Regions from separate parts of the Flindersiella endophytica genome, predicted to be linked through region 1. Evidence: riboswitches for the same ligand, from Rfam matches in the RefSeq annotation. Region 1 holds a riboswitch; each other region holds the start of a gene.
What was found. Region 1 has a riboswitch for ZMP and ZTP ahead of folP (dihydropteroate synthase). Riboswitches for the same ligand answer to the same signal wherever they lie in the genome.

Region 2: another riboswitch for ZMP and ZTP. It lies ahead of ACYVF6_RS29190 (hypothetical protein); the one in region 1 lies ahead of folP (dihydropteroate synthase).
Region 3: another riboswitch for ZMP and ZTP. It lies ahead of ACYVF6_RS45855 (cyclodeaminase/cyclohydrolase family protein); the one in region 1 lies ahead of folP (dihydropteroate synthase).
Region 4: another riboswitch for ZMP and ZTP. It lies ahead of ACYVF6_RS15360 (serine hydroxymethyltransferase); the one in region 1 lies ahead of folP (dihydropteroate synthase).

What each region holds. Positions count from the first base shown of each region.
Region 1 covers NZ_BAAGYY010000036.1:159,826-167,074, reverse strand. Annotated here, with positions in the region: gene ACYVF6_RS39250 (LacI family DNA-binding transcriptional regulator) at 1-696, opposite strand, end outside; gene ACYVF6_RS39245 (SDR family NAD(P)-dependent oxidoreductase) at 760-1,560, shown strand; gene ACYVF6_RS39240 (hypothetical protein) at 1,673-1,909, shown strand; gene ACYVF6_RS39235 (MFS transporter) at 1,957-3,153, shown strand; gene folP (dihydropteroate synthase) at 3,137-3,955, opposite strand; ZMP/ZTP riboswitch at 3,980-4,073, opposite strand; gene ACYVF6_RS39225 (dienelactone hydrolase family protein) at 4,104-5,012, opposite strand; gene ACYVF6_RS39220 (metal-dependent hydrolase family protein) at 5,140-6,396, shown strand; gene ACYVF6_RS39215 (transketolase family protein) at 6,427-7,249, opposite strand, start outside.
Region 2 covers NZ_BAAGYY010000024.1:288,069-295,317, reverse strand. Annotated here, with positions in the region: gene ACYVF6_RS29200 (ABC transporter ATP-binding protein) at 1-424, shown strand, start outside; gene ACYVF6_RS29195 (ABC transporter ATP-binding protein) at 421-1,494, shown strand; partial or broken gene ACYVF6_RS29190 (hypothetical protein) at 1,454-2,560, opposite strand; ZMP/ZTP riboswitch at 2,579-2,666, opposite strand; gene ACYVF6_RS29185 (enoyl-CoA hydratase/isomerase family protein) at 2,689-3,483, opposite strand; gene ACYVF6_RS29180 (LacI family DNA-binding transcriptional regulator) at 3,532-4,545, shown strand; gene ACYVF6_RS29175 (ABC transporter substrate-binding protein) at 4,980-5,960, shown strand; gene ACYVF6_RS29170 (hypothetical protein) at 5,971-6,885, shown strand; gene ACYVF6_RS29165 (discoidin domain-containing protein) at 6,780-7,249, shown strand, end outside.
Region 3 covers NZ_BAAGYY010000044.1:207,210-214,458, forward strand. Annotated here, with positions in the region: gene ACYVF6_RS45830 (DUF3048 domain-containing protein) at 1-372, opposite strand, end outside; gene ACYVF6_RS45835 (GyrI-like domain-containing protein) at 392-919, opposite strand; gene pyrE (orotate phosphoribosyltransferase) at 938-1,462, opposite strand; gene ACYVF6_RS45845 (GNAT family N-acetyltransferase) at 1,459-2,001, opposite strand; gene ACYVF6_RS45850 (hypothetical protein) at 1,998-2,963, opposite strand; ZMP/ZTP riboswitch at 3,042-3,124, shown strand; gene ACYVF6_RS45855 (cyclodeaminase/cyclohydrolase family protein) at 3,149-3,742, shown strand; gene ACYVF6_RS45860 (hypothetical protein) at 3,739-4,080, shown strand; gene ACYVF6_RS45865 (bifunctional 5,10-methylenetetrahydrofolate dehydrogenase/5,10-methenyltetrahydrofolate cyclohydrolase) at 4,086-4,937, shown strand; gene ACYVF6_RS45870 (helix-turn-helix transcriptional regulator) at 4,934-5,365, shown strand; gene ACYVF6_RS45875 (VOC family protein) at 5,402-5,842, shown strand; gene ACYVF6_RS45880 (GNAT family N-acetyltransferase) at 5,898-7,100, shown strand.
Region 4 covers NZ_BAAGYY010000013.1:664,072-671,320, reverse strand. Annotated here, with positions in the region: gene ACYVF6_RS15370 (type III PLP-dependent enzyme domain-containing protein) at 1-1,219, shown strand, start outside; gene ACYVF6_RS15365 (GNAT family N-acetyltransferase) at 1,241-1,975, shown strand; gene ACYVF6_RS15360 (serine hydroxymethyltransferase) at 2,064-3,326, opposite strand; ZMP/ZTP riboswitch at 3,362-3,460, opposite strand; gene ACYVF6_RS15355 (YbaB/EbfC family nucleoid-associated protein) at 3,719-4,369, shown strand; gene ACYVF6_RS15350 (hypothetical protein) at 4,366-4,692, shown strand; gene ACYVF6_RS15345 (immunoglobulin domain-containing family protein) at 4,705-5,493, shown strand; gene ACYVF6_RS15340 (hypothetical protein) at 5,519-5,971, opposite strand; gene ACYVF6_RS15335 (acyl-CoA dehydrogenase family protein) at 6,016-7,249, opposite strand, start outside.

The DNA.
Region 1 (7,249 bases):
CGCCTCCGCGACTGCCTGCCGGCCGCGTGGTGCCGCCTCGTGTACGGCGGTTTCCGGCAGCTCCAGGTCGTGATCGGCCAGGCCCGTCCGGAAACCGGTCAGCCGACGGTGGGCCGGTGAGTCACGGCCGGCCAAGCGTTGCGCCTCGCCGAGGAACGCCGGCCGGCGATGCCCGAGCTCGGCGAGGTGCCTGGCGACCAGCCGGCCGCCGGCCTCGTCGTCGACCACGACGGACGGCAGCTCGCCGGCCTCGGTGTCGAGCAGGACCGTCGGGCAGCCGCGTTCCCGTAGCCGGGCAGCAGTCGCCGGCTCGAGGGGTAGGCTCAGCACGACCAGGCCGTCGAGGTGCCCGGTGGCCGGGAGCGTCGCGAGCAGCGGATCGGCGCTGGCGGCGGCGGACTCCTGGTCGTAGACGACGACCTCCACGTCGGGCGCCGCCGCCCGGAGGATCCCGCTCAGCCGGCGCCGCGCAGCCTCGTGCGTGGAGAACGGTCCGAGCACACCGAAACGCCCGACGCCTCGCCTGGCACGGCTCACCGCGTCGGCCTTCGGTACGAAGCCGCGCAGGTCGATCACGTGCAGGACCTTCCGGCGGGTCGCCGGCGCGACGCGTCCCGGTGTGTTCAGCACCCTCGACACGGTCGCGACGCTGACGCCCGCCTCTCGCGCGATGTCGTAGATCGTCGGCGCGGCCATCGATGAAACAGCTTACATACAAGCAGTTGCCGGGCCGGTGAGCTCGCTGGTTGGCTCGAGGACATGAACGTCCACGCAGGCAAGGCGGAAAGCGTCGTCGTCACCGGTGGCGGCAGGGGCATCGGCGCGGCCATCGTGCGCAGGCTGGCCGGCCAGTATGTACGGGTCGTCGTGATCGAGGCGGACCCACCCGCATGGCTGCGCTCGCAGACGCCTGGTGTCGAGGTGGTCGCCGGCTCGGCCGCCGACGACGCCGTGACCGGACGAGCTGCCGAGCTCGCCGAGGCGGGCGCACCGCTCGCCGGGTGGGTCAACAACGCCGCGATATTCCGCGACCCGCGGCTCGACGCGGCCGGCACGCAGGTCTTCGCCCGTGCCGTACAGGACAACCTCGTTCCCGTTCTTTCCGGTACGCGGGCTGCCGTCCGCGCGTTCCTGCGTGCCGGAACCGCCGGGTCGATCGTCAACCTGTCGTCGCACCAGGCCGGCCGCGCCGTGCCGGGAGCGGCAGCGTACGCGACGGCGAAGGCGGCGATCGAGGGCCTCACCCGCGCGGCCGCCGTCGACTACGGCCCCGTCGGCATCCGCGTCAACGCGGTCGCGCCCGGCAGCGTCCACACGTCGAGGCTCGACGACCATCTGGGCGGCCTGCCGGCAGAGGCGGCCGGCACCGTCGAGGCCGAACTGGTCCGGGTGCACCCTCTCGGCCGGATCGCGCAGCCCTCGGAGATCGCCGACGTCGTGGCGTTCCTGCTCTCCCCCGCGGCCGGATTCGTCACCGGAACGGTGCTGCCGGTCGACGGCGGCCGGGCCGCTCTCGGGGTCGACCCCGAGGATCGACGGAGTTCGATGCCGGCGTCCTGATCCGGCCGCTGCCGGAGGCGACAGACGTACCGGAAAGCCTTGTCAGACACGCGAACTTTGCCTCAGATGAGAACGACAAGCCAGAGCGGCACCGTGAGCAGGGAGGTCTACGATGGGGATTCGCAAGCGTGCGCTGGCGATCGGTGTGACGACGGTACTCAGCCTCGGGCTCGCCACCGGGGTCGCGGCAGCGGACTACTGGCAGTACCAGGGGACCTATCCGACCGAAGCGGAGTGCGATGCCGCCGCCCAGCCCTGGCTCTGGCCTACCAATCCGGGCGGCGCCGACGACTACGCCTGCCAGCCGAAGAACAACGCCTGGGATCTTTACCTGATCTTCGCCACCTAGCCCCCACATCCGGGTTTGGCCGGAACAATCGCGGCTAACCCGCACCAATGGGTTCGCGAACCGAAGTTCCGGCACGTGTGAACCGGACCCGCTGGCCGTTCGTCATCTTCGCAGCCTCGCTGTTCGCGCTGCTTCTCGGAGCGAACCTGCCGACGCCGCTGTATGCCGTCTACCGCCAGGAGTTCGGCTTCTCCAACGTCGTGCTGACGCTGATCTTCGCCACGTACGCGATCGTGCTGGTGCCCTCGTTGTTGCTGTTCGGGCAGCTGTCGGACCGGTTCGGCCGCAGGCGGGTGGTCGCGCTCGGGCTCGGAGCCGCCGTGCTCGCGTCCGTGGTGTTCCTGCTGGCCCGCGGCACGGTCTGGCTGTTCGTGGCCAGAGGCGTGCAAGGCGCGGCGCTCGGCGCCACCGCGGGCACGGCCGCGGCAGCCCTGGTGGAGCTCGAGCCGGCAGCCGACGCTGCCCGGGCAGCGGTCGGGGCGGTGATGGGCCAGGCCGGAGGCGCGGCCGTCGGGCCGGTGCTGGCAGGCATGCTCGCCGAGTGGGCACCGGCGCCGACCGTACTGCCGTACCTCGCCGGCCTCGTCATCACCGCGGGCGTCGGCATCGCCGTGCTGCGAGCGCCGGAGCCATCGACGCCGAGCGGCAGCTGGCGGCTGCAGTGGCCTTCGGTCCCGGCCGGCAGCCGGGGACGGTTCGCGCAGGCAGGGCTCACCGGAGCCGCGGTCTGGGCCGTCGGTGCGCTCTACCTGTCGGTCGTGCCGACCTACGCGAGCCAGCTGCTCGGCACCCACAACCTCGCCCTGCTCGGCGCGATCACCTCGTGCATGCTCGGCGTCGCCTGCGTCACCCAGGCGTTCGCCGTACGCAGCGGGCTGACGCCGCGCGGGACCCAGCTGGCCGCGCACGCACTGCTGGTGGCCGGGCTCGCGGCGCTGGTCGCGGCGTTCCCGGCGCACGCGCTGGGGCTGGTGTTGCTGGCCGCGTTGCTGTGCGGTCTCGGCGTCGGGTTCGGCTACTTCGGCTCGCAGGCGGACGTCAACCAGCTCGCACCGGCCGAGCGCCGAGGCGAGGTGACCGCGGCGTTCATCACCTGCATCTATACCGGCGTAGCGGTCGCGTCGATCACGGTCGGGCTGCTCAGCAACGTGTTCTCGTTGTTCGCCGCCGTCACGCTGACCGCGGTCACGATCGCCTGCACCGCGGTCGCGACGGCGGTCTGGAAGCTCAGCTCGGCGAGCTGACGGCCCGGCGGGCATCCAGCGCACCGAAGACCGTCAGCGCGTCGCGGATCGCGGCCACGTCGTGGGTACGGATGTAGTCGGCGCCTTCGCGGGCGGCGTACAGCTCGGCGGCCACCGTCGCGGGCCCGATCCGCGGCAGGCCGGATCCGGTGAGCGTACGAAGGAACGACTTGCGCGACGGCGACACCAGCACCGGAACACCGAACCGGGCCTTCAGCCGCCGGATGCCGGACAGCGCCAGCAGCGACGGTTCGGCGTTGCTACCGAGGAAGTAGCCGAGCCCGGGATCGATGACCAGCCGGTCCCGGGCGATGCCGGCCGCCTCCAGCGCTGCCAGCCGTTCGGTGAAGAACCGCTCGATGCCCGCGAGGACCTGCTCCGGGTCCGTGGCCACCTTGGTCGCCGGGCCGCGGCGCTGGACGGAGTGCATGACGACCAGCCGGCAGCTCGTCGCGGCCAGGCCGGCGTAGTGGCGCGCGTCCGGGAAGCCCTGGATGTCGTTGATATACGCGGCACCGCGCGCGGCCGCGAACAGCTGGGTCTCCGGATGGAACGAGTCGACCGAGACCGGTACGCCCACGCTGGCCAGCGCGTCGAGCACATCGGCGAGCCGGCGTTGTTCCTCCGCGGGGCTGACGGCGGCCGCGTCCGGATGACTCGACGCCGGGCCGAGCTCGACGACGTCGGCGCCCTGTGCGTGCAGCTCACGTGCATGCGTGAGCGCGTCGGAGGCGGCGAGATACTTGCCGCCGTCGGAGAACGAGTCCGTTGTGATGTTGACGATTCCCACCAGGCGCGGCATGGGCCACCTCTTTCGCATCGATCCGAAGGCAGCCCAGGCGCACGGCGACGCGTCCTCGCGGACGGAGCCGCTTCCCGATGGTTTCGTCCATCCGTACGCGCCAGTCACGGCTCAGGCCCGAGCTTAGACGGAGTCGGGCGGCCTGTGCTCAGTCGCTGGGAGGCTCCACGCCGGTGTGGCGGACGAACCACGCTCTGGCCAGCGTGGCGACTCGCTCCAGCGCGTCCTCCTCCTCGAAGAGATGGGTCGCGCCGAGGACGATCTCCAGGCGGGCCGGCGACCGCAGCTCCTCCGTCGCCTGCCGGTTGAGGTCGAGGACTTGGTGGTCGAGACCGCCGACGATGAGCAACACGGGTACCTCGACCGACGCCAGGGCCTCCCCGGCCAGGTCGGGCCGGCCGCCGCGCGAGACCACCGCACGTACCGGCTCGGAACGCTCCGCGGCGGCGATCAACGCGGCCGCCGCGCCGGTACTGGCGCCGAACAGGCCGATCGGCCGGCCTGCCGTCTCGGGCTGCCGGAGCAGCCAGTCGATGACACCGGTCAGTCGCCTGGCCAGCAACGGGATGTCGAAGCGCAACTGGTGGCTCAGCTTGTCGGCCTGGTCTTCTTCGACGGTCAGCAGGTCGACCAGCACGGTGCCGAGACCGGCCTGCTCGAGCACCCTCGCGACGTAACGGTTGCGCGGGCTGTGGCGGCTGCTCCCACTGCCGTGTGCGAACACGATCAGGCCCTGCCCGGCGTCCGGAAGGGTCAGGTCGGCATCCAGGCAGACGGTGCCGAACGGAATCGTGACCGTTCGGCTTCGGTCCGGCCTGGTCATCGGTGTCCTGTCGGGCCCATCGCCAGGGACTACCCCACCGCCGGCGGACCACGCCTGCCGGAGCACGAGCCGGGAGCTCACCAGCGCCTGCGTGGTGCGGGCCAGCATGGCGTGCGTTTTGCGCACGAGTGCCCGACCATCGCGGGAGAGCTGGTCGGCGCGGTGCTTGAGCCGCCCGATGTCGTCGTGGATCTCCGTTATGGAGCGGCGAGGCAGCTTCCCGTGTCCGGACATAACTCCAAGTAGGGCGTTGGCACCCCTTTCGAACCAGGGTCCAACGGAACCCCCGGATGCGGTCCAATGACATGCGCCCGACGCACAGGATCATCGGATCGTCATCCGCCGGCGACATAATCCGGGCATGCCAACCTCGGACAAATGCACTCCGTTCCGGATCACCCGTGCCCGGCTCGTCGACGGCACCGGCTCACCACCGCTCGACGACGCGGTCGTCCGCGTGGGTGCGGACGGCACGATCACCTATGCCGGACCGGCTGCCGATGCTCCGGCGCTCGAGCCCGGCCCGGCCGGTGAGGCTGGCGAGGACGTCGTCGACGTCGGCGGACGTACTGTGCTGCCGGGGTTCATCGACTGCCACGTGCATCTGGCGTTCGAGTCGGCCCGTGACATCGCCATGCGATACACCATCGACCCGACGGTCGAGGTCTTCCGGACGGCCGACCGGTTGCGCCGTACATTGCACGCGGGCGTGACCACCGCACGCGACCTCGGCGGGCTGGCCGCCGGCTACCGCGCCGCCGTCGCGGACGGGCTGACCGAGGGGCCGCGCCTGCACACGGCGATCCGGATCATGAGCCACACCGCCGGGCACGCCGACTTCTCGACGCCCGAGGGATTCGACGTCAGCCGCGGGCTCGGCGAGGTCGCCGACACCGTCGACGAGGTACGCGTCGCCGTGCGCCGGCTGCTGCGCGAGGGGGCCGACGTCATCAAGGTCTGCGCGACCGGCGGCACGAGCAGCCCGCACGACCAGCCGGAGGACGAGGGCCTCACCGAGGACGAGATCCGGGCCGTCGTCGAGGAGGTGCGCCGCCACGGCGGCCGCCCGGTCGCGGCACACGCGCAGGGCACGGCGGGCATCCTTTCCGCGCTGCGCGGCGGGGTGACGAGCATCGAGCACGGCTACGGCCTGGACGACCAGACGATGGACCTGGCCGGCGAGCAGGGCACGTTCGTCGTACCCACGTTGTCGACGTCCGACGGCATCGACCAGGCGAAGATGGCGCCGTACCACTACGAGAAGAAGATGCGCTGGGTCGCCATCACCAACCAGAACATCGCCAGGGCGATCGAACGCGGCCTGCGGATCGCCATGGGCACCGACTCGGCGATCGGCCCGCACGGCCAGAACCTCCGTGAGCTCGGCCACCTGGTCGCGCTCGGCATGGCGCCGTCGGACGCCATCCAGGCCGGCACGCGCGTGGCCGCCGAGCTGCTCGGACTGTCCGACCGGATCGGCACCCTCGAGGCCGGCAAGCTCGCCGACATCGTTGTGTGCGAAGGCGATCCGCTCGCCGACATCCGGCTCCTCGGCGATCCGGCCAACGTGGTCTGCGTCGTCCAGCAGGGCGTCGTACGCAAGCGCACGTTCGGCTAGGAGCCCGCAGGTTGCCTGACGCTCGGGCCGTCACCCCGTCGTCAACGCCAGCGCACTCGCCCGGATGGACTCCGCGTCGATGCCGGCCAGCCGGAGCTGCTCGGCCGGCGAGGCCGAGCCCGGCAGGTCGCGGACGGCGAGCCGCTGTGTCTTCGGCATCAGTGGCGCCGTCGCCAAGGCGGCCAGCACCGCCTCCCCCAGGCCGCCTTCGGGCCAGTGGTCCTCCACCGTCACGATCCGGCCGGTCTCCATCGCGGCCTCGTGCAGCGCCGGCACGTCGATCGGCTTGACGGAGTAGGCGTCGACCACCCGCGCGACTATGCCGTCGCCGGCCAGCCGGTCCGCGGCTTCCAGGCACTGGTGAACCGTGACGCCGGCCGCCACCAGCGTGACGGCATCCTCGGGCGAGTGGCGCAACACCTTGCTGCCGCCGATCGGGAACAGCTCGCCCGGATCGTAGATCGTGGGCAGCTCTCCACGGGTCGTACGCAGGTAACGGATTCCGGTGCGGTTCGCCAGCTCCGCCACCAGAGCAGCGGTCTGGTTCGCGTCGCACGGATACACCACTGTGCTGCCGTGCACGGCGCGCAGCATGGCAAGGTCCTCCAACGCCATCTGCGACGGCCCGTCCGGCCCGATCTCCACGCCCGCGTGCGATCCGACCAGGCAGAGGTTCGCCCGGCTGATCGCCGCCATCCGGATGAAGTCGTACGCACGGGTAAGGAACGCCGCGAACGTCGCGACGTAAGGCGTCCAGCCGCGCGCCTGCATTCCCACAGCCGCGGCCACCATCTGCTGCTCGGCGATGTAGCACTCGAAGAACCGTTCGGGATGGGCCTTCGCGAACGTCTCC
Region 2 (7,249 bases), on a different contig from region 1:
CGACCTGATTCGCGATCTGCAGGCCGACACGGGGATGTCGGTGTTGTTCATCACGCACGACCTGGGTGTGGTCGCCGAGGTCGCCGACGAGGTGGTCGTGATGTATCTCGGCACGGTCGTCGAGCATGGTCCAGTCAACGACATCTTTCACGACCCGAAACATCCGTACACGAAGGCCTTGCTGGGATCGATTCCACGGATGGGGGAGGGGACGAAGCAACGGATGAGCGTGATTCGTGGCAACGTCCCGCATCCGTCCGACCGGCCTGCCGGCTGTCCGTTCCATCCGCGGTGCGACTCGGCGATCGCCGGCGTCTGCGACGTGGACGACCCGCCTGTGGTGCCGGTCGGGGAGGGCCGGACGGCGCGGTGCGTCCTGTATGCCCAGGACCGGGTGAGTGCTGTCGAGGAGGTCGACGCGTGAACGAGTCGATTGTCGAGCTGCGGGACCTGTCGGTGCACTTTCCGGTCAAGCACGGCCTGCTGGGACGTACGGCCGGACAGCTCCGCGCCGTCGACGGGGTGAACCTCGGCATCCGGCGCGGCGAGACGCTGGGACTGGTCGGCGAGTCGGGCTGTGGGAAGTCGACGCTCGGCCGGTCGATCTCGCGAATCCTGAAGCCGACCACGGGTCGGGTCCTCTACCGGGACTCCGCCGGCGCCGTCACCGACCTGGCCCGGCTGGGATACCGGGAGCTGCGGCCGTTCCAGCGGGACATCCGCGTGGTGTTCCAGGATCCGTTCTCGTCGCTGAACCCGCGGATGACGTTGCTGCAGATCGTCGGCGAGCCGTTGCGGGCGAACCGGATCGCTTCGGGGTCGGAGCTCGAGCACCGGGTCGCGGAGATGCTGACGCGGGTGGGACTGTCGCCGAAGTACATGGACCGGTTCCCGCACGCGTTCTCCGGTGGTGAACGGCAGCGGGTCAACATCGCCAGGGCGCTGATCCTGAACCCTCGGCTGGTGATCGCGGACGAGCCGGTGTCGGCGCTGGACGTGTCGGTGCGGGCGCAGATCCTCAACCTGCTGAGGGATCTGCAGGAGGAGCTCGAGCTGACGTACCTGTTCGTGTCGCACGACCTGTCCGTCGTGGAGAGCGTGTGCGACCGGGTTGCCGTGATGTACCTCGGCAAGCTCGTCGAGCTGGTGGAGACCGCGTCGCTCTACTCCACGCCGCGGCATCCGTACACCGAGGCGTTGCTGTCGGCCGTGCCGCGGCCGGATCCCCTGCTGCGCGAGACCGGACGCCGGATCCGGCTGTCCGACGACCTGCCGGATCCGGCGAACCCGCCGGCCGGTTGCTCGTTCCACACGCGGTGCACGTATGCGGTGGAGGGTACGTGCGATGTGGCCGGCTCCGGGCCGGCGCTCGACGAGATCTCGCCGGGGCATCGGGTGGCCTGCCTGCGTACGGACGAACTGTCGCTGGCAGGTGTGAGTGGTGTCAGGGATGTCAGTGGTGGAACAGCCGGAGGCCGGTCCGGGCGAGCGTGATGCCGTGTTCCCGGCAGACGGCGGCCACGTCGCCGGAACGGATCGAGCCGCCGGGCTCGGCGATGTACTTGACGCCGTGGCGGTGGGCGTGGTCGACGTTGTCGCGGAACGGCAGCGCGCCGTCCGACACGAACGCGACGCCGGTGAGTTGCCTGATCCACTGGTCTCGTTGGGCGGCTGTGAGCTCGTCCTCGAGGTAGCGGATCTGCTCGTTGATCCGGTCCTGGCGTCTGGTGCCTGGCGGGAACGTCAGTGCGCGAACGGCGGGGTGACGGCGCAGCCACCAGGTGTCGGCCTTGGCGCCGCCGAGCCGGGTGCAGTCGACCCTCGACTGCTGGCCGGCACCGATGCCGAGCGTTGCGCCGTCGCGTACGTAACAGACGGAGTTGGACTGGGTGAAGCGCAGAGTCGCCATGCCCAGCAGGAGATCCGCTGCGGCGCGTGGTGGAATCGGGTCGCCGGTGACGAGCTCGAGGCTGCCTGCGTGGAGCTTCGGCTGGTCGCGGTCCTGGGTGAGGCGCAGCCCGAAGACGTCGCGATGCTCCTGCTCGGGCGGCGTGAACGACTGGTCGGCCTCGATGACGAGGAAGCTTCCGCGCTTCTTCCTGGCGAGCGTGGCGACCGTGCCGGGCGCGTAGCCAGGAGCGACGATGCCGTCGCAGACCACAGTGGTCAGCAACTCTGCCAGCTCGGCGTCGACGGGATGCGAGACGGCAGCGAAGTCGCCGAACGACGACCTGGGATCGGCGTCGCGGGCCCGGAGGTAGGCGCTGGCCAGGTCTCCGGGATCGGCGACGCCGTACAGCTCCGCCGTTACGTCGTCGATCGGGCCGGCCAGGGCGGTGCCGGCGGGGGAGACGTGCTTGAACGAGGCGGCCGCGGGTATGCCCAGCGCGTGGGCGGCTTCGCGGACGAGTTGCCAGCCGTTGAGGGCGTCGAGCAGGTTGATGTAGGACGGCTGGCCGTTCAGCACGGTGATCGGCTCGGTGCCGGGGGTGACCGGGGTGGCTCGGGCGGCCTGGTGGGGGTTGGTGCCGTAGCGCAGATGCATGGTTTTGGTTGCCTCCTCAGCTGCTGTCGCTGACGGAGGCGCCCAGGCGTTCGACGCTCGCGTCTTGTTTGTGCGGCCGCTCCCCGGTGGTGGTCCACCTTCGCCAGTCGCGGCCGTTCTCCTACTGTACCTAGCGTCCCTGGCTAGTTCCCCTTGAAAGCGGGGTCGCGCTTGTCGATGAACGCGTTGATGCCTTCCTTGGCGTCGGTGCTGGCGAAGAGGTTGGACAGCACCTGCTGCTCGACGGTGAGACCTGTCTCGAACTCCATCGCGAGGCCGTCATCGATCAGGCGCTTGGCGGCGCGGGTGGCGAGCGGTGCCTGGCCGGCGATCGTTCCGGCGAGCTCGACGGCCTGTTCGTACAGGCGATCCGGCTCACAGACCTGGCTGATCAGGCCGAGGGCTTGCAGTTCGGCCGCGGTGGCGAAGCGGCCGGTGAGGACGAGCTCCTTGGTGAACCTGGAGCCGGCGGCGCGGGCCAGGCGTTGCGTACCGCCGCCGCCGGGGAGCAATCCGAGCTTGACTTCGGGCAGGCCGAACTTCGCCTTCTCGGACGCGACGATCAGGTCGCAGCAGAGCACGACCTCGAAGCCGCCGCCGAGGGCGTAGCCGTTGACGGCCGCGATCGTGGTCTGGGGGAGGCGTTCCAGGGCGGAGAACACCTCGCGGCCGAGGCGTTGGTAGTCGTCGAACGCGGGCCGGCTCACGTTGTGGTACTCCGTGATGTCGGCGCCGGCGATGAAGCCGCGTCCGGTACCGGTCAGGACGAGCACGCGGATGTCGTCGTCGCCTTGGAGCGCGGCGAAGTAGTCGCGGAGCCGCTCCAGGATGCTGCGCGACAGCGCGCCCAGCGCCTCTTCCCGGTCGATCCGCAACACGGCGACGCCGTTCGCGTGGCGTTGCTCGACGAGGTGGTCGTGCAGGCGCTGTTCGCTCATGGCCGGGTCTCCTTCACGATCGCGTTAAAACGTTTCTACACTGAAGCCGTGTCCACGATCGTCGAGGTGGCCCGGTTGGCGCAAGTGACGCCGTCGATCGTGTCCAGGCTGCTCAACGGCGACCCGTCGCTGCGGATCCGGCCCGAGACGCGCGACCGCGTGCTGGCGGCGGCCGAGGAACTGCAGTACGCGCCCAACCATGCGGCCCGGGCGCTGCGTAGGGCTTCGGTCGGCACGTTGGGGCTGGCGGTGCATGACATCCACAACCCGGTCTACGGCGAGATCATCGCCGGCGCGGAGGCGGAGGCCAGGCAGCAGGGCAGCATCCTGATCCTCGCCGACGTCGACAGTCTCGCCTCCGACGACACCACGTTCCGCCGCGTCGTCCGCGGCGGCGCGATCGACGGGCTGATGTTGCAGCGCAACGGCGAGGCGTCCGACCGCGTGGTCGAGCGGGTGGCGGGCGCGCGGTTGCCGCTGGTGATCCTGAACGAGCGGGTCCGCCCGCCGTTGTCGGGTGTCGCGGTGGAGGACCGGCGGGCGGCGGCACTGGCCACGCGGCACCTGGTGGCGCTAGGTCACCAACGGGTCGCCCACCTCGAGCTCGGCGGAGGCAACTCCCGAGCCCGCGACCGCCGCGCCGGCTGGCGCGACGCCATGCGGGAGGCAGGCCTAACTGTGTCCCCCGACCTCCTCCGCGTCGGTGGCGTCCGCCCCGAGACGGGGTACGTCGGGCTGATGGAGCTGCTCACCACGCGCCAACGCCCGACCGCGGTCTTCGTCGGCACCCTGTTGTCTGCGATCGGTGCCCTGACGGCGGCGAGAGAGGCGGGGCTGGAGGTTCCCGGCGACCTGTCCATCGTGGCCTTCCACGACGCCTGGTTCGCCGAACACGCCAGCCCTCCACTGACCGTGGTCCGCCTCCCCCTGCGCGAGATGGGCGCCAGAGCGGTCCGCCTCCTCGGCGAGATCACCGGCGGCGCCGGCCCACGCCAGATGACAGTGACCGATCCGGCCCCCGAACTCCTCCGCCGCGGCTCCACCGCCCCACCCCGCGACTGACGGCTTCGGCGGCCGAGCGCCTGCACCTCAGTTTGCGGTAGCCGCAACCAGCCGCCACCGTAGCTGCCCGTCACGGCAGCTTCCCATCACCGCAGCTGCCGGCCGCTGCGGGCTGCCGATGTTGCTCGTGTCGCGGTGGCATCGCAGTGCTGGCTTTCGCCGCTGGCATCGGACGCGACTGGTTGTGGTTGCTGTCGATCGCGATGGTGGCGAGCTGCCTGCACCTGGGCTTGCGGTGGCCGCAGCTTGCCGCCACCGCTGTTGGCCGTCATCGCTGCTGGTCGCCGTCGCGGGCATTTGTGGGCGCTCGCTGCTCGGCCGGCGGTGGGCGGCCGGTTGTGGCCCGGAGGGTTGACGGTGGCCGTCGCGCGGCGATACGACGGAAAAACGATTTCCTTCTTCCGTCGGTTCCGGGTGTGCCAAGGAGGCGCGACATGGCTCGATCTCGCCGGACGTGGTTCGTGGCGGCCGCCGGGTTTGTACTGCTCAGCCCCCTCGCAGCGGCGTGCGGAGACGATGCGGGCGCGGGGGACAACCCTTCGATCAGCCTGATCGTCGGGCTGAAGGGGGATGCGTTCTACGGTTCGATGGCCTGCGGTGCCCGGGCCGCCGCCAAGCGGGCAGGCGCGACGCTCGATGTTCAGGGCCCTGGCAAGTGGGACGCGCCCGAGCAGATCCAGGTGCTCAACTCGGTCATCGCGAAGCAGCCCGATGCGATCCTCATCGCTCCCGTCGACGACACCGCGCTCCAGGCGCCACTCGAGGAAGCAGAAGCCCAGGGCATCAAGATCGTGCTCGTCGACACGACGCTGAAGGATCCCAAGCCGGCCGCCTCCCAGGTCACGTCCGACGATCAGCTCGCTGGTCAGCACGCCGCCGAGGAAGTGGTCCGCGAGACCGGCGGCAACGGTTCGGTGATCGCGATCAACACTCAGCCAGGCGTGTCGACCGTCGAGGCCAGGATGAAGGGGTTCGAGGCCGGCCTGAAGCAGGCACCCGGCCTGAAGTACCTCGGCCGCCAGAACGTCGGCGACGACGCGGCCAAGGCCGCCACCGCCGTGACGAGCACGCTGGCGGCCCACCCCGACCTCTCCGCCGTGTTCGCCACCAACACCCTCACCGGCCAGGGCGCCGCCACCGGCATCAAGAACGCCAACAAGACCGGCGAGATCAAGCTGGTCGGCTTCGACGCCAACCCGAGCGGCGTCGAGGCACTGGAGGACGGCACCGCCCAGGCCCAGGTCGTCCTCAAGCCGCTCGACATCGGTACCAAAGGCGTCGAGCAGGCGATCAACGCGCTGAACGACAAACCGGTCGAGAAGCTCATCCGTACCGACTCCCTGATCGCCACCAAGGACAGTCTCGCCACCAAGCCCGTGAAGACCTACCTCTACAACGACAGCTGCACCGGCTGAGGAGCCCATCATGCGACGTGGACTGAGAATCTCCGTTGCCCTGCTCGCCGCCCTGCTGGCCGCCGTCGTACAGGTGAGCCCGGGCAGCGCGGGCAAACCGCAAGCGACCTCGCCGGCCGACACCTACTACCGCGCGCTGCTGCTCAACACGCCGTTCGTCGAGTCCACCTGGGACGCCGCCGTGGGCTCGTACCGCATCCAGGACTTCTACGTCGTCGGCGTCTTCGGCAACGCCGTCCTGCTCACGAACGGAACCTACGACGAGCAGCTCGCCGGCGTCAGCAAGGAAACCCTGCGCGACCACACTGTCCGCTCGATCGCCTTCGCCGCCGCCAAGAACCGCTGGGTCGACCCGAACGGCAGCTGGGGCAAGACGATCTACTGGGACTCCACGATGGAGACCTACTTCGTCGCCGCGGCGAAGATGGTGTGGCAGGACCTCGGCCAGACAACCAGGCAGCAGGTCGACACCATCATCCGCTCCGCCGCCGACAACATCGTCGACCTCGGCGCCAACAGCCCCGAGACCAACGGCCTGGCCGGCGGGTACGTGGGCAACACCCGCATGGAGGAGATGGGTGCGCGCAGCATGCCGCTCGCCGCCGCCCTCGCCTGGCTGCCGGACGACGCCCGCGCGAACGAGTGGCGTGAGTGGCATGCCCGCTGGATGCTCAACCTGGGTGCGCTTCCGCAAGCAGACAAGGCGAATCCAGCGGTCATCGCCGGCCGCCCGTCGAGCAGTGGAGCACCGCGCACAACATCTTCGACACGTTCATCATCGAGAACCACAACTCGTGGAACCCGATGTACCAGCAGTCGATGGGCGCGTATCCCGGCCGCAACGCCGTGCAGTTCCTCCTCGCCGGCAAGCAGCTGCCCGAGGAGATCCTGCGCCAGCCCAACGATGACCCGCTCTGGAACGTGATGGCGCAGCTCGGCACCGACGCCGGCGTCGCGCAGGACTTCATGATCGACGACCGGCATCACCTGTACGGACGCGCGCTGCTGCCGATCACCTACCGCGCGACGGTCGCCCGAGACCGCTACGCCGCCCGCGCCGAGGCGATGCTCGCCGACCGGCTGCTGCCGTACGTGCAGTACGCACCGTCCGGCCGGCTGACGAAGTTCAGCGGCGAACCGAAGTACGAGCCGGAGGCCCGCGCCGAGGTGGCCATGTCGTACCTCCTGCACGCCTGGAGCGACAGGCTCGGCGGCCCGGTCGAGCCGGTGAGCCAGGAGCAGTACTTCAGGCACTTCGCCGGAGTCGTCGACTACGGCACCGGTCCAGG
Region 3 (7,249 bases), on a different contig from region 1:
GCGGGCGCTGCGGACCGGTCCGACCGCCTTCGGCATCCGCGAGGAGTAGACCGCGCAGATCCGGCTCAGCCCGGCCTCGACGGGCTCGATGTAGATCAGGTCGGCGCTCGCGAGCGCGGTCTGCGGCCGGGCCGGCTTGGAGTTGTCGAGCTTCACCGCGAGCACGGGCTTGCCGGTCGGCGTCGCCGGCACCGGTCGCTTGGTGGGGTTGGTCGGTTTGGCTGACGCTGTCGGCGAGGTGCTCGACGTTTCGTTGGATGTGGGCGGCGAGCTCGCCGGTGCGGCACCTTGCCGGCTGCAGCTGCAGCCGGCAAGGGCCGTCAGCAGCAACGCGACCGAAATCCATCGCTTTGCGTGACTGCTAGTGCTCATCTCGTAGACGATATGGCCTTCAGGTCTTCTGGACCGGGATACAGACCTCGAGCCTCGGGCTGGCTTCGCTGAAGTCTTCGGCGTAACGCTCGAACTCCGGGCCGTCGTCGCGCACGTAGCTCGACTGCTCGAGCCACTTGTAGGCCGCTTCGAACGTCAGACCGACCTCCGGCAAGGTCGTGGCGAACACGGCGTAGGTCTGGGTGGGGATGTTCCAGGCCTCCATGTCCTCGGGCACCGCATCCGCGCTGTCTACCCCGAACCCGGCCAGGTAGTCGAACTGACCGGTCGCCGGGTCGTAGCCCCTGATGACGCCATAGGCGATCCTGGGACTTGAGAGGTCCTTGATCTCCCCGGACCTGGGCATGAACCGATCCCAGAGCCGCGGAAACTCGTTCTTGTCGCCGGTGCCGCGTAGCTTCATGCCGACCACTGCGAAGGCCGGCAGAGTGGTGATGGTGGGTTCCACGGGCGTCGTCACTTCCTTCTGCTCCGCTTGGAACCACTGTTGGCCAACGAGCGTCGCGGCGGTAGAGGCGAACGCCATCGGGATGTCCTAGATCGTCTAGCTGTGCAGCTCGCTGATCCGGAACAGCGAGCGCAGCTCGATGCCCTCGGACGCGAGCTTCTCGACACCACCGCTCTCGCGGTCGATCGCGCACACCGCGGTGTCGACCTGCGCGCCGAGCTCGCGGAGCTGGCCGGTCGAGATGATGATCTGGCCGCCGGAGGTCACGACGTCCTCGACCACGACCAGCCGGCGGCCCGAGACCTCACCGCCCTCGGCGAGCCGGCAGGTGCCGTAGGTCTTGGGCTGCTTGCGTACGAACAACGCCGGGAGCCCGGTCACCTGCGACAACATCGTGACCAGCGGGATCCCGCCGAGCTCGAGGCCGGCGAGCGCGTCGGCGTCCGACGGGACCAGCGGCGCCAGCGCGGTGGCGATCTCGCGCAGCAGCGCGGGGTCGGACTCGAAGCGGTACTTGTCGAAGTACTCGCTGGTCGTCACACCCGAACGCAGCAGGAACTCGCCGGTCAGGTGGGCCGTCTCGTAGATCCGGGTCGCGAGACCCGTCGGCTGCTCGGTCACGCTCCCGACGATATCCCGCGGCCGGCTTCGGCCCACTCGTCCTCGAGGAGGCTGAACAGCTCCGAGTCGCGCCAGCCGTCGCGGATGCGCTGGGTGTGACGCATCCGGCCCTCGTAGCGCATGCCGAGCTTCTTCAGCACCGCGGCCGAGCCGGCGTTACGCGGGTCGCAGGTGCCCTGGATCCGGTGCAGGCCGTGCTCCTCGAACCCGATCCTCAGCAGCTCCCGCCCGGCCGTGCTCGCGATGCCGCGTCCCCAGCGATCGGGATGCACGATGTAGGAGATCTCGCCCTGCCGCTGCGCCCGGCTGTGGAAGATCAGCGCGCCGTTGCCGAGCACGTCGCCGTCGACCACGAAGACGTACAACAGGCGCGGCGGCGACTGGAGCGCGGCGTCCGCGACCGCACTTGCGACGAACGTCCGCGTCTCGTCCTCGGTGTTCGGGCCCCAGGTCTGGAACCGGCAGGCCTCCGGGCGGCTCGCCCAGGCGTGGACCGCCGGCCAGTCGTCGATCGCGAGCGGGCGCAGCTCGACGTTCACTTGAGCTGCTCCACGACTGTTTCGACGATCTGCCTGGCCTTCGGCTCCGCCTGCTCGTAGGTGAGGTTGGTGCCGCGCAGGGTCTTGACGTTCTGGGTCTCGGGATACGTCGCGCCGAGGAAGTTGACCTCGATCAGGACGTTGCCCGACCTGACGTAGAGGTGCGCTCCGGCGACGTGGTAGTTGATCTCGTCCTCCTTCTCGCCCACGTCATCGGTTGTGATGATGTTGCTCGAGTCGTCGCCGAAGGCCTCGTCGCCGATCCCGCTGACGTCGTGGACGTTCTTGTGGAACCCGCCGTTGCTCTTGGTGTCGGCGGCGTAGTCCTTGTCCTCGGCGAGCTCCTGGCCGGCAGTGGCGATCGCGGTCGCCGGTTCGCGATCCGGGTACACGCTTACCTCGAGCGCGACCCAGGTGGCCCGCTGCTTGTCGAGCGAGCCCCACCGGCAGTTCTGGCGCTCCCCGTCGTTCGTCTTGTTGGGCTTGGCGGATCCTGGCCGAAGCTCGGCGGCCAGCGCGGTCTGCAGCTTCGCGCACAGATCGGGCTTCGTGGGCAGCTTGGCCAGAACGTTCGCAGGAGGCGCTTCGGTCGGATCCGCCGACTTCGGGACGGAGTACGGCGTCGGGCTCGGCTGCGCGGCGATCCGCTCCCGCTGCTTCTCGGCGGCGATCGCGGCCCAGGTGACGGCGGTGAACATGCCGATCAGCAGGACGACGGACAGGCCGGCGGCCAGCGCGACCCGACCGCGTCCGGTGCCGTTCGGGGGCGCTGTGGATCGGCCCGGCTCGCTGGGGCCGCGGCGGGCACCGGGCGAGCGCGGGGGACCTGCCTGCTGCGGGCCTTGCGGTGGGCGCTGCTGCTGCCCTTGCTGAGGCGACGGCTGCCGGCCTGGCGGCTGCTGCCCCGGTTGCGGCCGCCGCTGCTGAGGCGACGGCTGCCACTGTGGTGGCTGCGCGGACACAGCTGGTTCCCTCCCTGGACGTCGGACTCGTAGAGCTTAGAGTCGTAGCCCAACTCGCGCGAGCAGCAGAGGTAGTCTGGCCGAAACCGCGACTGGCGTAGGTGGGTCACCACCGGGGAGCGGTCACGAGTCGAGCGGCATCGATCGCCTGGGTGCTTCCGAGCCTGTCCACGGAGGTATCGATCTTGCACGACATCACCATCGGCGACTTCCTCGAGCAGTTGGCGGCCAAGGTTCCGGCGCCCGGAGGTGGCGCGGCCGCCGCTCTGCAGGCCGCCCAGGCAGCCGCGCTGCTCGCGATGGTCGGCCGCTACAGCCAGTCCCCGAAATACGCCGAGCACGCGCCAACGATCGAACGCATCATCGCCGAGGCCGACGAGCGCCGGGCCGAGGCGCTCCAGCTGGCCGCGGAGGACGCCGAGGCGTTCGAGGTCGTCTCGCAGGCCTACCGGCTGCCGAAGGACACACCCGAGCAGCAGGACTCCCGCAAGCAGGCGATCCGGTCCGCCCTGGTCGAAGCCGCCCGCCCACCCGCCGCCGTCGTGGCCGGCGCCACCCGGCTGATCGAGCTCGCGGAAGAGCTGCTGCCGATCGGCAACCGCAACCTCCTCACCGACGTCGCCGCGGCAGCGGCCGCTGCCAGCGCGGCAGCCATCACCGCCCGCGTCAACGTCGAAGTCAACCTCGGCTCCCCACCCGCCGCCGACGACGGCGTGGACGACTTGGTAGCCCGAGCCGCCACCATCGTCGCGACCGTCCGCAGGGAGATCGCCACGTGACCGCCGCGCACCTGACCGCCAACCCCCCGCCACCCGCGATCCACGCCGAGGTCACCTCGGCCCAGCTGATCGAGCTCGCGGAGGAGCCGCTGCAGATCGGCAACCGCAACCCCCTCACCGCTGCCGTTGCCGCGGCTCCTGCTCCTGCCGCTGCTTCTGCCGGTGCCGGTGCCGCTGCTCCTGCTGCTCCTGCTCCTGCCGCAAGCGCCGTGGCGACCACTGCCCGCGTCGACGTCGAGGTCCACCTCGGCGGCCCAGCTGCCGTCGGCGGCGTGGACTGCCTCGTCTCCCGAGCCGCCGCGACCATCGCGGCTGTGCGTGAGGAGGTCGTCAAGTGACCGCCATGCGCCTGGACGGCAAGGCACCGGCGGCCGCGATCCGCGCCGAGGTCGCCTCGGCTGTCGCGGCCCGCCCCACGCCGCCGAAGCTGGCCGTCGTGGTGGTGAGCGGCGACGAGGCCAGCGCGTGGTACGTCCGTACGATCTCCAACGCCGCGGCCAAGGTCGGCGTCGACTGTGAGGTGATCGAGGCCGAACCCGACGGCTCGGTCATCCGCGCCACGCTCCGGCAGCTGAACTCCGACCATGCCGTGCACGGCATCGTGCTCCAGTCGCCGCTCCCGGCCGGCCTGCCGTCCGCCCAGCAGCTCGCCGGCGCGATCGACGCCGCCAAGGACGTCGACGGCGCGAACCCGTTGAGCCTCGGCCGGCTCGCCGCCGGGCAGCCCGCGTTCGCTCCCGCGACGGCCGCCGCCGTCCTCGCGTTGCTCGACCACCACGAGATCGATCTGGCCGGCCGGCACGCTGTGGTCGTCGGCCGTTCGACCGTCGTCGGCAAGCCCGTGGCTCACCTGCTGCTCGACCGGAACGCGACGGTCACCGTGGCGCACTCCCGTACCTCCGACCTGGCCGCGATCACCCGGCAGGCCGACGTCCTCGTGGTCGCGGCCGGTCGCGCGGGCCTGATCACGGATCGGCACGTTCGCCCCGGCGCGTACGTGATCGACGTCGGCACCAACCCCACGCCGGAGGGCAAGCTGGTCGGCGACGTCGACGCCGCATCCGTCGAGCCGGTGGCGGGCGGCCTGAGCCCGGTACCCGGCGGCGTCGGACCCGTCACGACCGCAGTACTGCTACGACACACCGTCACCGCCGCTGTGACCGCACCTGGGAGCCGTGCCAGCATCGGAGCGTGAACACCGCGCTGCTGCGCCGGCTGCGGCTCGCCAAGGACGCCATGGATCGCGACTGGGCCGAGCCGCTGGACCTGGACGCCGTGGCGGCGACCGCGGGCTACTCGCGTTACCACTTCGTACGGCTGTTCAAGCAGGCCTACGGTGAGACGCCCGGTCAGTACCTCAGCCGCCGGCGGATCGAGCGCGCCCAGGAGCTGCTGCGGTCGGCGAACCTGACGGTCACCGAGGTCTGCATGCTGGTCGGGTTCACCAGCCTCGGCACGTTCTGCACGCGATTCAAGCAGCAGACCGGGCTGACGCCCGGCGAGTTCCAGGCGTCGGCGCGCAGCTCCGGGCCGCCGCCGATCCCCGGCTGCTTCGTACTCTTCTGGGCCGGTGGCTTCCGCAAGAATCAAGAAGCCCTTCCGGACGGGGAAGACCTAGCGTGAGAAGCGCACATCTCCCTACGTAGAAAGCGGAACAGCATGATCACGTCCCTCGGCCTGGCAACGGTGTGGGTACTCGACCAGGACTCCGCCAAGAAGTTCTTCACCGAGAAGCTGGGTCTGGAAGAGCGGTTCGACATGACGCTCGGCGAAGGCGGCATGCGCTGGGTCACTGTCGGTATGAAGGACCAGCCCGAGCTGCAGCTCACGCTGATGGTCCCGGGCCCGCCGTCGATGGATCCGGAGTCCGCCGAGCAGCTCAAGGCGCTGATCGCGAAGGGCGTGCTGGGCGCGGGCGCGTTCAACACCGACGACTGCCACGCCACGTATGCCGAGCTGTCGGCCAAGGGCGTGGAGTTCATCCAGAAGCCGGAGAACCGTCCGTACGGCGTCGAGGCGATCTTCCGCGACGACTCCGGCAACTGGTACAGCCTGACGCAGCCGAGCGAGCAGCTCGACGAGTCGGTCGCCTGGAAGTAGCCGGCGCGGAAATCCACTGTCCGACGGCTGGGCTCGCCAGATATCGTCCGATTCTGTGGGAATCGAGGTAAGAACCGCACGCGAGGACGAACGCGAGCCGCTGCATCAGCTCAGCCAGCTGGCGTTTTCGGCCCGGCCGTCGGCGTTCGACGAGGACGACGACCGTTCCAACAACCCGCTCGACCGGCGCCTCGTCGCGACCGACGGCGACAAACTGGTCGGCCGGTTCTCGATCTGGGAGCTCGGCCAGTGGTTCGGCGGCCGGAAGGTGCCGATGGGCGGCGTCTCCGGCGTCGCGGTCGACCCGGGGTACCGGCAGCGCGGTGTCGGCTCGCGGCTGGTCGCCGCCGCACTCGACGCGATGCGCGAACGCGGCGAGGTGATCGCCACGCTCTATCCCATGAACCACACGTTCTACCGGCGGCACGGCTGGGAGGTCGCCGGCTCGTTCCCGGAGTACGAAGTCGACCTGCGCGACTTCGCCGACCTGCCCAAGCCGTCGTCCCCGGTCGTCGTCCGCCCGGCCGAGGAGGCCGACCTGCCCGCGATGCGCGCGCTGCACGACTCGCTCGCGTGCGAGGAGCCCGGCAACCTCTCGTACGGCGACTTCTTCGCGACCCGGCGGATGCTGGGCTACCCGGGGATCCAGGAGGCGTACGTCGCCGAGCACTCCGGGCGCCTCACGGGGTCGATCACGTTCTCCCACAAGGAGTCGAGCGGCAACCGCGAGTTCTTCCGGCTCGCGGTGGGGCATCACGTCGCCTCCGACCTCGACACCGAACTGGCCTTCGCCCGCCTGCTGGCCGGCCACTATCCCGTCGCGCGCACGATCACGTTCGTGGCGCCGCAGAACCGCGCCCTCACCATGCAACTCAGCGAACGCGGCACCCGCCCCCACGGCGAAGGCTGGTGCTGGATGACCCGCCTCGTCGACGCCCAGGGCGCGATCGCCGCCCGCGGCTACGACGACTCCGTCTCGGCCGAGGTCCGCCTTGACCTCACCGACCCCGGAGCGGCGTGGAACACCGGCCGCTGGACCCTCGCGGTCAGTGACGGCAAAGGCACCCTCGAGCCCACCACCACCTCGGCACCCGCGGTAGCCATGGGAATCGGCCAGCTCGCCGCCCTCTACACCGGCTGGTCCAACCCCGCCCAACTCTTCCGCCGCGGCTTGCTCATGGGCGCCACCGAGGCCGACGTCGCCGCCCTGACCAGAATCTTCCAGGGCCCGACCCCGTGGTGCCAGAACTTCTTCTGACCAGCTGCCCCGTTACGCCCACCGCTCGCCCCGGCTGCTGCAGTGCCGCCTACCCCCGCGCTGTGCTTCCGGCTGCTCTGACTCAGCTGGCGCCGCCATCCGCTCCACCTGTTCCCGATCGACCAGCGCCGCGCCGTGGTGGACGATCG
Region 4 (7,249 bases), on a different contig from region 1:
GCTCGAAGGTGTTTCGTACGACGCCGACGTGTTCGGCGACGATCTCGCGGAGCTGCGCAAGCAGCCCAACCGCATCGCCGACCAGGCGAGCCTGTTCGACCTGACGTTCCCGGCGATGGTGCTGCGGGCCTCCGCGCTGGAGTCCAACGTCGCGACGATGGCGGCATGGTGCCGGTCGCACGGTGTCGAGCTGGCACCACACGGCAAGACCACGATGTCGCCGGAGATCACCTACCGGCAGCTGGCGGCGGGCGCATGGGGGATCACCGCGGCGACCATCGACCAGGTGCGTACGTTCGCCGAGATGGGTGTGCGCCGGGTGCTGATGGCCAACCAGCTCGTCGATCCGGCGGGGATCGCCTGGCTGGCTTCGGCGTTGAACGCCAACCCGGCGTTGACGGTGATCGGCTACGTCGACACGCTGGACGGGGTCTCGCTGCTGGATCGGGCGCTGGCCGCCTCCGGACTGTCGCGCCGGCTGCCCGTGCTGGTGGAGCTCGGCGTGCCGGGCAAGCGTACGGGCGCGCGCACGCACGAGGAAGGGGCCGCGGTCGCGCGGGCCGCCGCTGCGACCGGAACGCTCGCGGTGGTCGGCTGTTCGGCGTTCGAAGGCGTGGTCGGCCATGCGCGTGACGAGGCGACGATGGACGCCGTGGCCGAGCTCTGCTCGGCGGTGCGCCGGCTCGGGCTGGAGCTCGCGGGGTCCGGGGTGATCTCCGGCCCGCCGATCCTGAGCGCCGGCGGCAGTACGTACTTCGACGTGGTGGCAGCCTCGCTGTCGGGCGCGGAGCCGGCGACGGTGGTGCTGCGCAGTGGCGGCTACGTCACCCACGACGACGGCCTCTACTCCGTGGCGACACCGCTGCCGTCCGACCTGCATCCCGCGATCGACGTGTGGGCGTACGTCCTGTCCCGCCCGGAGCCGGGTCGCGCCCTGATCGGCGCCGGCCGCCGCGACGTGCCCTTCGACGTGGCCCTGCCGATCGTGCGCTTCGCCGAGTCCGTGACGGGCGAACGTCGCGACACCTCGGGCGTCGAGGTCTCGCAGGTCAACGACCAGCACGGCTTCCTCGACCTGCCCCCGTCCTCCGACCTCGCCGTCGGCGACCGCGTCTGCCTCGGCGTCGCCCATCCCTGCACCGCCTTCGACAAATGGCGGCTGGTGCCGATCGTCGCGGACGACGGCAGGATTCTGGAGATCGCGCACACGTTGTTCTGAGGCGCGGCTACCGTTTGCCGGATGGACGATCTCGAACGTGCGGTGCGCAACGCCGCCGCGCTCTGGACGGCTCTCGCCGAGGCCCGCGGGAACGAATACGTGCGTACCGACGGGTTGCTCGTCGTCGAGGGTGGCCGGCGCGGCCGTCGCGTGATGATGCTGTCCGGCGAGCCGGCCGATGCCGACGTCGCCGAGGCCGCCCGGCAGGCGACCCTACCCTCGCAGGCCGGCGTGACAGTGGAGGACTCGTTCGGCACCGTCGATCTGACCGAGCAGGGCCTGGTCAAACGCCAGCTCGCGGTGATGATCCGGCATCCCGCACCGCTCCCCGCGCTGCGGCCGTCGGCGGTCAGCGTCTCCGAGATCGACGGGCCGGACCTGCTGACCGTGGTCGAGCGGATCGGGGTCGACGGCTTTCCGCTGGAGACGTTCCAGCCGTACGAGCAGGGGACGGCGTTCCCGGCCGGGCTGCTCGACCGCCGGGACATCCGGTTCTTCCTGGCCGAGTGGGAAGGTGAGCCCGCGGGCATCACGGTCATCGTCGAGGCGGGCGGCGCCGCGGGCGTCTACTGGGTCACGACGCTGCCGGACTACAGGTCGCGCGGCATCGCCCGCGCGATGATGCACACCGTGCTCGAGCGCTACGCCGACCGGCCGGCGACACTGACCTCGGCCACGGCGGCGCGGCCGCTGTACGAGTCGCTCGGCTTCCAGACGCTCACGATGGCCAACTGGTGGATCGCCGCAGCTTCCTAGCCGTCGCCGCGTGCGATCACAGACGAAACCGGCTGGGCGCGGCTCATGGTCGAGCCGCACCCAGCCGGTTCGTTCAACGAAGGGTCGGTCAGGCAGGCCAGCCGGGGATCGGGAAGGCGGAGCAGAACTCCTTGACCTCGGCGGCGATCCGGGCCAGGGCGTCGTCGTCTTCCTTCTTGCCGGCTTCGATCGCCTCGTCCATCCAGGCGGCGATGCGCGGCATGTGGTCGGCCTGCATGCCGCGGGTGGTGACGGCCGGCGTACCGATCCGGATGCCGGACGGGGACCAGGGCTTGCGCGGGTCGAACGGCACGGTGTTGAAGTTGAGTTCGATACCGGCCTTGTCCAGCGCCTTGGCCGCCGGCTTGCCGGCGATGTCCTTCTTGGTCAGGTCGATCAGGATCAGGTGGTTGTCGGTACCACCGGAGATCAGGTCGAAGCCGCGCTCGTTCAGCGCGTCGGCCAGGGCAGCGGCGTTGGTGACGATCTGCGCCGCGTACGTCTTGAACTCGGCTGTCGCCGCCTCGTGCAGGGCCACCGCGATCGCTGCCGTCGTGTGGTTGTGCGGGCCGCCCTGCAGGCCGGGGAAGACGGCCTTGTCGAGCGCCTTCGCGTGCTCCTCGTCCGACAGGAGCATCGCGCCACGCGGGCCGCGCAGGGTCTTGTGGGTGGTCGTCGAGATGACCGGGGCGTGCCCGACCGGCGTCGGGTGGGCGCCACCGGCGATCAGGCCGGCGATGTGGGCAATGTCGGCGACCAGCAGCGCGCCGACCTCCTGCGCGATCGACGCGAACGCCTCGAAGTCGATCAGCCGCGGGATCGCCGTGCCGCCGCAGAAGATGACCTTGGGCCGTTCCTTCAGCGCCAGCTCACGCGCCGCGTCCATGTCGATCCGGCCGGTCGCCGGGTCGACGCCGTAGTGCACCGGACGGAACCACGTGCCGGTCGCCGACACCGGCGAACCGTGCGTCAGGTGGCCGCCGTGCGCCAGCTCCAGCGACATGAACGTGTCGCCCGGCGTCATGAACGCCAGGTAGACGGCGAGGTTCGCGGGCGAGCCGGAGTAGGGCTGTACGTTGGCGTGCTCGACGCCGAACAGCGCCTTGGCCCGCTCGATCGCGACTTCCTCGACCTCGTCGATGAGCTGCTGGCCTTCGTAGTAACGCTTGCGCGAGTAGCCCTCGGAGTACTTGTTGGTGAGGACGGTGCCGGTGGCTTCCAGTACGGCGCGAGAGACGTAGTTCTCGCTCGGGATCAGCCGGATCTTCTCGAACTGCCGGCGCCCCTCCGCCTCCACGAGCTCGGCGATCTTCGGGTCGGCATCGGCCAGACGAGTCGTCAGGTCGGTCATCGTGCTTCCTCCTGGGTCAGCGTTGGTTCCAGCGACCCAGACACCCAGGCGCGCGGTGCCGGTACGGGCTCTTGCGTCTCGTACGCGGCTCCCCGGTGGTCGGTTCCACCCCAGCGCCAGTCGCCGCGTACCCCGACGAGCCTAGTGCAGCCATCAGCGGAGGGAGCGGAGAGATGCGGGTGCTGGTGCGGCTCCTGGTCACGGTGGTGAGAAGGAGCCGCTTTCTGGTCGTGTCCCTTTTCAAGGGACGTGGCCAGGCGCCACCGCGCGGTCCGTTACCGGCCGCACCTGTGCCGCAGGTCTGAACCTTGACACTGTCCGGCATCGCCGCGATACAGTCGGCTGGTCGGTACTGGGGCCGGTCTGACTGGGGCAAGCACGGGGTGGAATCGATGCAGACAGGTGAGTCACGCTCGCTTGGCGAGCGGATTCTGTATGCCCAACGTGAACTGTCCGCTCAACTGTTCACCGCCGAGGATCGGCGAAAGGTCCTACGCATCACCGTCGACGGCACGCAGCGAGTGAAGACCGTCGACCTGGACCCGTGTTGGGCAAAGTCGATTCAGTCACAGAATCTGGCTCGCGAAGTATTCGCCTGCCACATGCGGGCCCGCGAAGATTCGGCAGCAGCAGCCGAGACAGTGTACGCAACCGCTGGCCTAGACAACCAGGCTGCGAGCGACGCAGGAGCCGTCATTCGTACAGCGGTGGACACCATTCCCGAAGCTTCAGACCTGATCCGGCGCCTGCAAGCGGAAACAGTGCGCTCGGAACGTGCCCGTGGTGCGGTGGCCGCCGAGTTCGACCTTCGCGGAGAGCCGCACCGCGTGGACATCCGCGCTCGTCACGCGACGGAAGTCGAGCCGGCCCGACTTGCCGCGGATATCTGTGCCGTACTGCAAGAGTGCGGCGAGGCGGCAGTCAGCCGCCGGGTCGAACTGGCGTCCGGTCTGACCGACGGCCGGTCCTTCGAGGACCGTGCCCAGGAACGGCTCGAGGAGTTCAACCAGACACTGGCCGCACTACGAGCGAGGTTGCCTTGACGAAAGAAGTAGATCGCCCTGCGATCCGCACAGCCGGTGATGAGTTCTTCGGCGTCGGGGGAGACATGTGGAGAACTGCCGGCAGTTTCGACGAGGAGCCTGTGTTCCTTCGTGCTCGTGACTGGGGCTACCAGGGCGAGGGCTCGGATCCAGACAGTTCGTACGAGGCCCTGCGGGCGAAGGTGCGTGACTTCCTTCGGGATGGTGCGGACGCATTTGGCGAGCTCCGCACCGTGCTCCACAGCGTCGCCGCCCGAAGTGAGCAAGCCGAAGAAACCAGTGCTGCCGAGCTTCTGCGCATCGGTCGCCGTCTCAACGAATAAGGCGGATCGCTCATGAGCGACGAATACCTGACTGATGAGCAGGAACAATACTACCGATACAACCCGAGAGTTCCGGTAGACGAGTACAAGGATCGATGGAATCGGGCCACCCGCGCCGATCCTCCGCTCAATCGAGAGCCGCCTGGTCCCGCCAGCGTCCAACTTGTTGATGTCATTATGGGGTACGCACCGGCTGACATAGCGGATAGATGGCTCGAGGTCCGGAAATTCCTCATGGATCCGGGAGATCCGGCCCGACTTCGGGCCGCTGCTGATGCCTGGTGTCCAGAAGGCAGAAGTGGTGGCACCGGATCGCTGTACGGTATGGCAAAGGCTTGGAACCGTAAGCTGCACGACTCGATGTATGAGCTCAAACTTCGATGGTCCGACAGTGCCTCTGAAGCCTTGGAAAGTTATCTGAACGACAAGGTGGATTCCGATTGTCTCGGTCCACTCGAAGAGCATTGCGAGAAGATCGCCATCGCGCTCAGGGCCAAGGCCGAAGCCCAGGAAGCGGCGAAGAAGTCGGTCGATGGCATGCTGATAGATCTTGCTAGCAGCAGCGGGGCTGGGTTGCTTGTAGGGGCGGCGCTGGCGCCGTTCACTGTCGACACTCTTTCCGCGGTAGCGATCGGAGCCGCCGTTGCCGTGGCATCCGGGTTGGTGAAGATTGCGTTCGACATCGTGCGGGGCTACTTCGAGTTCGCAAAGGCATGTGAGGACGCGCTCGACAGGATCGGAGTTGAGATGAGTCCGCTTGGTGGGTTCGGAGGCCGCTGGCCGCGCCCTTGGGCCGGCTAGAGTCAATGGCTGTAGCGCTCCTCGGCTACTGGTCTCCAGTCCCTTTCCCGGCCGTGACCGCGCGGTAAATCTGGTAGAAATGTAGTTCGCACCAAAGGCAGACAATCGCGGTCAGGCTTGAGAATGCTGTATAGGCCAGCCGGTCTGTGACGCCGTAGGCCAGCACGGAGTACAGGGCGCAGACAACGGTTATCACTCCGAGGCGAGGAAGATACTTACGGCACACTTCGGACGTCAGCGTTCCGTTGCGGCCCAGCCTGATCGTTGGAAGCAAAAGAACGATCGCCAATAGATGAAGAAGCACTCCACCCGCGAGTGCGAAGTAGGTAGTGCTCGTCAGTTGATCGTGTCCAAGCCATAGGATCAAGGCGAGGACGGGATATGCCCCCAGCAGGATCAGGATCAGTCCCGGAATGCCGGTCTTGATGCCGCCGTAGTAGCTGCGTTCGGCGCCTCTCGGGAGCTGGACGGATGGCATGGGCTCAGGATAGAGGAACCGCAAGGCCCAGGTAAGCGCGCCGCTCAGAAGGTGCCGGCGCGTTCGAGGATCTCGCCGGTGTTGACCGAACGGGGGAGGGTGCCGAACGTGCGCCCGCCGTCCATGCCGAGGCGGGATGCGCAGAAGGCCTCCGCCACTGCCGCCGGGGCGTGTTGGACGAGCAGGGAGCCCTGCAGCACCAGTGCCATCCGCTCGGCCAGGCGCCGGGCGCGGAACTCGATGTCGGCCAGGTCGGAGAGGGACGTGAGGACGTCCTCGGCCGCCGCGTCGAGGTGGGGGTCGATGCCCCGCGCGGCGCCGATCTCGAGCAGCCAGGACTCCAGAGCCGCCGGTTCGCGCTGCAGAGCACGCAGCACGTCGAGCGCCTGCACCGATCCCGAGCCCTCCCAGATCGAGTTGAGCGGGGCCTCGCGATACAGCAGCGGCAGCCCGGAGTCCTCGACGTACCCGTTGCCGCCCAGGCACTCCAGCGCCTCGGCCACCAGCGCAGGCGTGCGTTTGCAGACGAGGTACTTCGACACCGGCAGCGCCAGCCGCAGGAACGTCGTCTCACCCAGGTCCACCGCATGCGCCAGCCGCAGCCCCAGCCACATCGCCGCCTCCTGCTCGACCGCGAGGTCGGCCAGCACGTTGCGCATCAGCGCCTTGTCGATCAGCGGCCCGCCGAACGCCGTACGGTGCTGCGCCCACCACAGAGCGGAGGCCACCGCCCGCCGCTGCACTGCCGCCGCGCCCAGGACGCAGTCGAGGCGGGTCGCCGCGACCATCTCGATGATCGTCGCGACCCCGCGGCCCTCCGTTCCCAGCAGCCACCCGGAGGTCCCTGAGAACTCCACCTCCGACGAGGCGTTGGAGCGGTTGCCGAGCTTGTCCTTCAGCCGGACCAGCCGCCGCGGGTTGGGCGTGCCGTCGGGCAGCCGCCGGGGTACGAGGAAGCAGCTCAGCCCGCCCGGCGCCTGCGCGAGCACCAGCGCGACCTCGCCCATCGGCGCCGAGAAGAACCACTTGTGACCCGTCAGCAGATAGTGGTCGTCCGACGGGACCGCCGATGTGACCGTCGCGCGGACGTCGGAGCCGCCCTGCACCTCGGTCATGCACATGCCCGCCAGGCATGCCGCGGAGGTCGACGCCAGCTTCGGCACCCACTCCGCGGCGAGCGAAGGCGTGGTCCGCAGCGCCGGCACCGCGGCGTAGGTCATCGAGATCGGGCAGCCGTGCCCGGCCTCCGCCTGGCTCCACAGATAGAACCCCGCCGCG